DNA from 3 places in the Aeribacillus sp. JST-2 genome. Region 1 is predicted to be linked to each of the others. Evidence: riboswitches for the same ligand, from Rfam matches in the RefSeq annotation. Region 1 holds a riboswitch; each other region holds the start of a gene.

Region 1 (3,257 bases):
AAAAAAGCAGATGGACCAATAGGCAAAATCATTGATGTCTTGTTTATGTTTGGTTTGCTGGGCGGAGCTGGAACGACACTCGCTTTAGGGACGCCGCTCATTACAGAAGGAATTCATGAACTTTCCGGCATCGAACCTTCGATGACACTCCAAACAGTGGTTTTGCTTATTTGTACATTGATCTTCGCAGCAAGCGCTTACTCCGGTTTGCGGAAAGGCATTAAAATTTTGAGCGACATCAACCTATGGCTTGCCGTATTATTGTTGGTGTTTGTCTTCCTTGCCGGCCCGACCGTCTTTCTGGCGGAAACGGCCGTCAACAGCATCGGCATCATGCTTGATCATTACATGCGGATGTCTTTATGGACTGAACCTTTTAACAGTTTAGGACCGTTTGAACGAACAGGCTTTCCGGAATCATGGACGGTATTTTATTGGGCTTGGTGGCTCGTGTACGCTCCATTTGTCGGCTTGTTCGTCGCTAAAATTTCAAAAGGACGCACTGTCCGCGAAATGACGCTCGGAACAGTAGTATATGGAACGCTCGGCTGCATTCTCTTTTTTGGGATTTTAGGAAACTTTGGATTATTTTTAGAACTGACAGGCCAATACCATGTAACAGCTACATTAGATGAACATGGCGGATCAGCAGCCATTATCGGAATATTGAAACAATTGCCGTTAAGCAACATTGTGATTGCCGTATTTACTGTGCTTGCCGTGATCTTTTTAGCAACAACGTTTGATTCAAGCTCTTATATTTTAGCATCTGTTGTCCAAAAAGAAGTTGCCGATGAACCTTTGCGATGGAACCGTTTATTTTGGGCTTTTGCTCTTTCCGTTTTGCCGCTTATTTTAATGTACCTCGGCGGATTGTCCACATTGCAGACTGTTAGCATTATTGGCGGTTTCCCTTTGTTGTTTATTTTTGTCCTTTTAGCCGGTTCTTTTATCAAAGCGGCAAACCAAGATTTTTATTCCAGTAAATCTCAATTATTTAAAATGTATCCTAAAAAGAAAGGCGTGAAAAGAAACCTTCTCTCGAAATAACTGTTTTCCGGAAAAATCCCAACCGCTGTAAAGACCCGCAGAAAACCTTTATGTTCTGGCGGGTTTTTGTCATGTAAAGCGGAAGAAATCGCAAGCCATCTACTTTCCTAAAAAATTTCTCTTTTTAATTGCAAATGTGGTGTTGAAAAATAAAAAAAAATCCTCTATTCTGATAATTATAGTTTCATATGTGTACCAGCAACAGGTGCGTCATATTGCAGCCGCAATATGCGCTTAAAAGGGAAGTTTGGTGAAATTCCAACACGGTCGCGCCACTGTGATGGGGAGCTTTTGATCATCAGCCACTGTTTCTGCCAGAGAAATGGGAAGGAGATCAAAAGCGTTGAACCTAAGTCAGGAGACCTGCCTGTTGTATGCACTACGACCTACGCGTCATAGGGAGGAGTGAGAAGCCATGTTCATGTTGAAACCATTTGGGTGCCTCAACACGAGCTAGGATATCCAGTCCCTCTTTTATTAGCGTAAAGAGGGCTTTTTTATTGTGTTGAGCAAAAATCAAATGGGAGGTTTTCGTAATGGCAGCCATTAGTTCAAATCTTGGCTATCCGCGAATTGGCGAACGCCGGGAATGGAAAAAAGCTTTGGAATTATTTTGGAATGGAGACATTTCTGAAAGCAGCTTACTGGAAACGTTGAAAAAGATCCGTCTTTCCAACTTAAAGAAACAGCATGAAAGCGGAATTGAGCTGATTCCCGTAGGAGATTTTTCGTTTTATGACCACGTTCTCGATACTGCTTTCATGTTTGGATATATTCCTTCGAGGTTCCAGCATATGGATCCCCGTTCCATCAAAACATATTTCGCAATGGCAAGGGGATCCGAAGAAGCCGAGGCTTTAGAAATGACAAAATGGTTTGATACAAATTATCATTATATCGTTCCGGAACTGGAAAATAAGCCGCCTGCTTTTTTGGAAAACCGTCTGCTCAAGCTTTACAATGAAGCAAAAGACGAACTAAATATTGAGACAAAACCTGTTGTTTTAGGGCCGATTACTTTTTTAATGCTGGCGAAAAAATATGAAAAACGAGATTTTTATAAGCATTTATCTGCTTTCATCCCAGTTTATATTCAATTGTTGACAGAGTTGCATCAAGCAGGCGCAAAGTGGGTGCAAATCGATGAGCCTGTTCTCGTTCAGGAAATTGATGAGTCATTGATTCCGTTGTTTAAAGAAGTGTATGAAGCTTTTCACGAAGCGAATCCATCTTTGAACATACTGTTGCAAACTTATTTTGAAAGTCTTTCTCACTATCAACATATCGTTTCATTGCCTGTTGCTGCTATCGGTCTTGATTTTGTACATGATGGGGGAGCCAACAGTGCAAACATCCAAAAATTCGGGTTTCCAAAAGACAAAATATTGGCTGCCGGTTTAATCAGCGGCCGTAACATATGGAGGGCATCATTAGAAGAAAAAGCAAGCAAAATTGATTTTCTCGCTCAGCATGTTGATGTTGATCGATTGATCATTCAACCTTCCTGCAGCTTGCTCCATGTGCCGGTTACCGTAAAAAATGAACACGAATTGCCGGAAATTTTAAAAAATGCTCTCTCCTTTGCAGACGAAAAATTAAGTGAAGTCCATCAGCTGACACAATATGCAAAAGGTGAATTAAGTATAAGCGATTTACGATACGATGACCGTTATTACACGCAATTTATGAATTCTGATTTTCGGACAAACCGAAACGTGCAAGAGGCAGCCGCCAAGATTGAATCCTACCCGACGAACCGTGTGGACTTTTCTGTTCGGCGCAAGCTGCATAAAAATAGATGGAACTTGCCAATTCTACCGACAACAACGATCGGCAGCTTTCCGCAAACGAAAGAAATCCGCCAAACCCGTTTAAAATGGCGGAAAGGCGAATACACAAACGAGCAATATGAGTCTATCATCAAAGATGAAATCAAAAAATGGATTGATATTCAGGAACAGCTTGAACTTGATGTATTGGTCCACGGGGAATTTGAACGAACGGACATGGTGGAATATTTCGGAGAAAAACTAATAGGAATTGCTGTTACCAAAAACGGCTGGGTGCAATCTTACGGTTCGCGCTGCGTCAGACCGCCGATCATTTATGGCGACGTTGCCTTTGATCAGCCGATGACCGTCAAAGAAAGCGTCTATGCCCAATCATTGACGGACAAACCTGTAAAAGGAATGCTGACTGGACCTGTC
Region 2 (3,257 bases), on a different contig from region 1:
CTCCTTTTACATGAATAATCTGGGAGGTGTCTTTCATGACCGTCGGTACAAAACTGATGGAAACCATTGCAAGCTGTGAAACGACCATTGCAAACTTACATAGTTTTGCATTGGAAACACAAGATCAACAAGCGAAGCAATTATTTCAAAACCTTGCTCAACAGCAGCAGCAAGTTTTGGATCATTTAAAAGCAAGGCTGGACTATATCCAGAATGAAGAGCCGCAATTTAAACAGACATAGTATTAGGCAAGCAGATCTTCACGAAAAAATCCCCGCACTTTCAATGAAACGAATATAATCATTTGATCACCGGATCAAACAAATCAACTGCGGAACAAAATAATGCAAACCGAAATGTTTTGAGAATAATTTCCCCTCTTTCCGCGAATACTTTTTTATAAAAAAAGGAGGGATTGCCATGGCTCTTATACCATATGATCCTTTTCAGGAACTGCAGCACTTTAGAAGAAACATAAATCGCATGTTTTCAGACAATTTTTCTCATTTCTTTGAAAACTTTGGACAAATGGACATGCCTCGCATCGATGTTCAAGAAACGGATCACGAGGTGATTGTCAGATGTGATCTTCCAGGCCTTGAGAAAAAAGAGGATGTCGACATCAACCTTGATCGCAACATTCTTACGATCAGCGGCACAATTCAAAGAAATGAAGAAATAAAAGAAGAACAATTGCACAGGCAAGAACGATTTGTCGGCCGTTTTCACCGAACCGTGACTTTGCCTGCAAACGTGAAAGAAGACGAAGTGAAGGCAACATACCGAAACGGCGTGCTTGAAGTCAGGATTGCGAAAGAAACGGCAACAAACAAAAAGAAAATTGATGTTCAATTCCATTGAAAAGTGAGGTTGTTTTTCTCCAGCTTCACTTTTTTTTATTGCATTTTTCGCCAAGTACGATTATGATGGATATAGAACATCAAACCTATATCTTGTGTTGGTTTTAAAAATTGGATACTATATATTGAAAAACCATTCGACAAAGGTGCTTTTTAAGCTTAAAAGGGAATCCGGTGAAAAACCGGAACTGTCCCCGCAACTGTAAGTGCAACGAAATGAAACATCCACTGTACAATTGTACGGGAAGGATTCAGAGTAGGATGAGCACAAGTCAGGAGACCTGCCTTTGTTCGGCCGTTTCAAATTCTTCGGGGGTTGGGAAGATGAAACGATGGTTTAAAGGTGAGGCTTTTGTGCATTTTTGCCGCTTCCTTTTTAATCATCGTTTGATCCGCTCAACAACGTTTTGGAGCGGATTTTTATTTTGATGAGGAGGATGTTTTCCATGAATGCAACAAAACCTTTCAATCTTCATGAGCTATCTTTAAGGAGTTTCAATCGCGATTCCTTAGAGCATTATCTCAAGCAGCTAGAAGAAATACACTCATCCCTTTCTTTTGACGAATACAGACATCGGATTTTAACGACCTTCCAATATCAAGAAATCAACGATATCGAAAAAGTTTCCAATCTTTTCATCATTGAAGCTTTAGCCAATATTTCAGAAGAAGAACCTGAATGGACTTTTTTAGCCGCTCAGATCTTGTTGGAGAAGCTTTACCATGAAGCAGCCATCCATCGGGGATACGATGAACCAGGTTATGGGGATTTTTATGCCTTAATTGCGGCATTGACGGAACTTGGCATCTATCATCCGCAGCTGTTGCAGCATTACTCGAAAGAAGAAATCGATGAACTTGGCAAATACATCAATCCTGAGAAGGACAAGCTGTTTACTTACATCGGATTGAGAACACTGGCCGACCGCTACCTTGCTAAAGATTTCCAGAAACGTACGTTTGAATTGCCCCAAGAACGCTTTATGATTATTGCGATGGCCTTGATGATGAAGGAACATCCTTCCAAACGCCTTCATCTCGTAAAAGAAGCTTATTGGGCTTTAAGTAATTTGTTTATGACGGTTGCCACCCCTACCTTGGCTAATGCCGGAAAATCAGTCGGCCAATTGTCAAGCTGCTTTATTGATACGGTCGATGACAGCCTTCAAGGAATCTATGATTCGAACACGGACATTGCCAACGTTTCCAAAAGCGGCGGCGGAATCGGTGTTTACTTAGGAAAAATTCGCAGCCGCGGAAGCGATATTCGCGGTTTCAAAGGAGTTTCGTCAGGAGTTATTCCGTGGATGAAACAATTGAACAACACAGCCGTCAGCGTCGACCAGCTTGGCCAACGAAAAGGAGCGATCGCTGTTTATTTGGATGTATGGCATAAAGACATATTTGCTTTTCTTGACGCAAAATTAAACAACGGCGATGAGCGGCTCCGAACTCACGATTTATTCACCGGTGTATGCATTCCGGACCTATTTATGGAGCAAGTTGAAAAACGGGGCGACTGGTACTTATTTGATCCGCATGAAGTTCGTAAAACAATGGGGTTTAACTTGGAAGATTTTTTCGATGAAGAAAAAGGCAGCGGCAGCTTTCGCGAAAAATATTATGAGTGCGTCAACCATCCGTTTTTGTCAAAAGAAAAAGTCCCGGCAATCGAAGTGATGAAACGGATTATGATCAGCCAACTGGAAGCGGGCACGCCGTTTATGTTTTACCGGGACGAGGTTAATCGCAAAAATGCGAACAAGCATGCGGGCATGATCTACTGCAGCAACTTATGCACCGAGATTGCCCAAAACCAAAGCCCCACAACGGTTGAAGAGCAATATGTCGAAGACGGCAAAATCATTGTCGTCAAAAAACCCGGCGATTTTGTCGTTTGCAACCTTTCCTCGATCAATTTGGCACGGGCAGTTACAAATGATGTTCTTGAGCGGTTAATTCCTATTCAAGTTCGCATGCTCGACAATGTCATTGATTTAAACAATATTCCGGTATTGCAAGCAAAGCTTACAAACAAAAAATATCGTGCCATCGGGCTCGGAACTTTCGGCATGCACCATTTATTCGCATTAAACGGAATTAAATGGGAAAGCGACGAAGCAGTTGAGTTTGTTGACCATTTATATGAAAAAATCGCCTATTTAACCATTCAAGCAAGCATGGAGCTTGCAAAAGAAAAGGGAGCCTATCCTCTCTATAAAGGGTCTGAATGGGAAACAGGAAAATATTTTGAAGATCGCGGCTATACGTCAGAAAAATGGCAAGAGTTGAAGGAGCAGGTGAAAGCGCACGGAATCCGCAACGGCTACCTAATGGCGGTCGCACCGAATGCTTCCACGTCCATTATCGCCGGAAGCACAGCCAGCATTGATCCGA
Region 3 (3,257 bases), on a different contig from region 1:
AAAAAAAATGGCAAAAGCATCAATACGTATCCCCAGCCGCGCATCGCAACGCTTCCTAACAACCAGTTGACAATTTGTCGCAATTCTTCGCCTGTCAGGGCAATCATCAACGAAATGAAAGCACTTAAAAAGGAACTTAAAATAATTCCGGTCAGCACAATCGTTTCAATCCTCATCGTTTTTTCAATGAAATTGGCGAACAAAATCACAGCCAAAATCGTTAAAAAACCCGTAAAAATGCTGACAACCGGCAAAGTGAATGAGCCGAAAAAAGGAATTTGAATGCCGAAAAAAAGAACAAGTACAGCACCTAAAGAAGAACCTGATGAAACACCGAGCGTATAAGGATCTGCCAAAGGGTTTTGCAAAAGCCCTTGATAACAAGCTCCCGCCATTGCAAGCGAGGCTCCGACAAGTCCGGCTAAAACGACACGAGGAAGTCGAATATCAAGCACAATGCTTTTCATGCTTTCATCAATGTCCGGCGCCAAACCGATATGAAACAGTTGATTGAAAATTATTTGGAAAATATCCTTAAACGTGATGTGAAACGTTCCGATAGAAATTCCTAAAAAGACGGAAAAAATAAGAAAACAAGCGGTCGCCGTATAGGCGACCACATGTTTATTTTTTGTAGACATCCGGATAAATTGCTTTCGCAAGTTCTTCTACTCCTTCAACCAATCTTGGGCCTGGGCGGCTCACCAAGTCGGAATGCACATCGTAAACCCGTTTATTTTTCACCGCTGATACATTTTCCCATCCTTTGCGTGCCAACACCTGGTCAACAGCTTTATCGACGTAATAGCCGTATGTCGTCACAATGACGTCTGGGTTCAGTTTTACAACGGCTTCTTCCGTCATTTGCGGCCAGCCTTCTTGATCGCCCGCTGCATTTTTTGCTCCAATGATCGTTAGCATTTCATCCATAAACGTTCCTTTTCCAGTCGTATAGATTTGTGGTGCGGGATTCACTTCGACAAAAACAGACACTTTTTGATCATCCGGAATCGTTTTTCCTTTTTCTTGAATATCCGCCAGTTTCGTTTTCATCTCAGCCACAATATCTTCGGCTTTGTCACTTGTCCCTGTAATTTTGCCGATTGTCTGGATGGAGTCATACACTTTATCAAATGATTGGGCATCTTCGACTACAAAAACATTTATTCCCGCATCTTTCAGCTGCTTCAGCCCTTCCTGCGAGTTATGGGCGCTGGAAGCATGCGCTAAAACAAGATCCGGTTTTAAAGAAATAATTTTTTCAACATTAAATTCCATCCCGCCAACCTTTTCTTTGTTTTGAACATCTTCCGGATAGTTGTCATTATCACTTACACCGACAATTTGTTCACCCAACCCTAAAGCATAGGCAATTTCAGTATTGCTTGGAATTAGCGAAACAATCCGCTCCGGTTTTTCGTTTACCGTCACCTCATTTCCTAAACCGTCCTTGACCTTCACCGGAAATTGTGAAGCCGTCTCTTCCGTCTTTTGATTGCTTTTGTTTTCAGACGGCTCTGATGTATTTTGTTGGCCGCATCCAGCCGCAATTCCAAATAGAAGTAATAAGGCTAAAAATAGTGCAGATAGTTTTTTCATCATTTTCCTCCTCCAATAAAAAACATCTTCTTGAATTCGATAAGAAGATGTCTGAAAACGTACATATGTATTGTTTTCAAACACCTCCCTATCCGCGTAGGGTTTTAGGTGTGCTCAAACAGGCAGGTCTCCTGGCTCATGGTCATCGCTTCCTGGACCTTCCCGTTGAAACAGTGGTTTTCCCAGGTTGCTCCCATTCACAGTGGCGGGACCGCGTTGGATTTTCACCAAACTTCCCTTTTAAGCTGGCAGCTATGTGCCGGCACCTGTTTGCTTTTCGGTATAATGTTATGACGAAATGTATTATACATGATTTGATTGAATTCTGGTAGGAAGAAAATGCAAAAAATCGACAAATTGACCTAAATGTTTTGGATTTCGATACAGTTTTCGCTAAAAATAAAATTTTTTTGAACTTCCTTTCCATTACTTGAATAAAATATTGGCAGACAAGCGAATTGGATGTTTGAAAACGAAGGAGGATATTGCAGTGACAACCGTTCTTTTAGACCCTGGCCACGGAGGAAGCGATCCCGGCGCAACCTATAGAAATTATGAGGAAGAAGATTTTACGTTGACTATTGCCCTCTTGGCAAGACAACATTTACTTGAACATTACCAAGTCAACGTGCTCATGACGCGCACAGACGATCGAACAGTCGGTTTGTCAGAAAGATCATCCATGGCTAATCGAGAGAATGTTGATTTTTTCTGTTCCATTCATATTAATGCCGGCGGAGGAACAGGTTTTGAAAGCTATGTTTATAACGGAGGGGCCTCTCCAAGAACGATCCAATACCGGTCCGTCATCCATGATCAAATTATGAGCGTCATCGGTCCGAAATATAGCGTAAAGGATCGGGGCAAAAAAAGCGCCAATTTTCACGTATTAAGAGAAACAAAAATGCCTGCGGTTCTTTTGGAAACATTGTTTATTGACCATTCAAATGACATCAAACTTTTAACATCGTCTGACTTTATGAGCGACTATGCAGCAAGCTTAGCCGATGGAATCGGAAAAGCGCTTAATTTGCCCAGAAAGTCGACACGCACCACCCCAACCCCGCAGCCATCGCCAGCTGCAGGCAGCAGGATGTACAAAGTCATTGCCGGTTCCTTTAAAAACCGAGAAAATGCAGAAAAGCTCATAAATGAACTGAAAGGAAAAAATGTTGATAGTTTCCTTTCCGCTGCGATGGTGGACGGAACAAGTTATTTCCGCGTTCAAACAGGGGCATTTAAAAATTTGCAAAATGCAAAAGACCAGTTGGCAAGGCTTGTTCAATTAGGATACAAGGATGCATTTATATTAACCCCTGCAGAACAAGGAACGGCACAATCAGGGCAAAAGACAGATTCATCCCGTTCATCAACACCTCAACCGGAAACCCCTTCTCCCGATTCAAGGGATATCCCTATTTTAGGGGAAACGCTCGTATCGGGAACAATCTTGGATTTATATGTAGAAAAAACAAATCCTAGCGCACCTCAGCTGGGCGATTTGTATGAACAATTAAGCAAATCCTACGGAATTCGCGGCGACATCGCATTTGCACAAGCAATTCATGAAACAAACTATTTCCGTTTTACGGGAGTAGTCAATCGCAATCAAAACAATTTTGCCGGAATCGGAGCTACCGGTCCAAATGTTACAGGAG

Evidence for each region. Region 1 has a riboswitch for cobalamin ahead of metE (5-methyltetrahydropteroyltriglutamate--homocysteine S-methyltransferase). Riboswitches for the same ligand answer to the same signal wherever they lie in the genome.
Region 2: it holds a riboswitch for cobalamin, as region 1 does, so the genes downstream of both, AC0KTX_RS14140 (ribonucleoside-diphosphate reductase subunit alpha) here and metE (5-methyltetrahydropteroyltriglutamate--homocysteine S-methyltransferase) in region 1, are expected to answer to the same signal.
Region 3: it holds a riboswitch for cobalamin, as region 1 does, so the genes downstream of both, AC0KTX_RS01850 (ABC transporter substrate-binding protein) here and metE (5-methyltetrahydropteroyltriglutamate--homocysteine S-methyltransferase) in region 1, are expected to answer to the same signal.

Annotation. Positions count from the first base shown of each region.
Region 1 covers NZ_JBVVUU010000010.1:86,568-89,824, forward strand. Annotated here, with positions in the region: gene AC0KTX_RS07670 (BCCT family transporter) at 1-1,050, shown strand, start outside; cobalamin riboswitch at 1,237-1,435, shown strand; gene metE (5-methyltetrahydropteroyltriglutamate--homocysteine S-methyltransferase) at 1,587-3,257, shown strand, end outside.
Region 2 covers NZ_JBVVUU010000038.1:19,128-22,384, reverse strand. Annotated here, with positions in the region: gene AC0KTX_RS14150 (DUF1657 domain-containing protein) at 36-242, shown strand; gene AC0KTX_RS14145 (Hsp20/alpha crystallin family protein) at 421-861, shown strand; cobalamin riboswitch at 988-1,163, shown strand; gene AC0KTX_RS14140 (ribonucleoside-diphosphate reductase subunit alpha) at 1,298-3,257, shown strand, end outside.
Region 3 covers NZ_JBVVUU010000002.1:114,452-117,708, reverse strand. Annotated here, with positions in the region: gene AC0KTX_RS01855 (FecCD family ABC transporter permease) at 1-662, opposite strand, end outside; gene AC0KTX_RS01850 (ABC transporter substrate-binding protein) at 625-1,599, opposite strand; cobalamin riboswitch at 1,704-1,884, opposite strand; gene AC0KTX_RS01845 (N-acetylmuramoyl-L-alanine amidase) at 2,090-3,257, shown strand, end outside.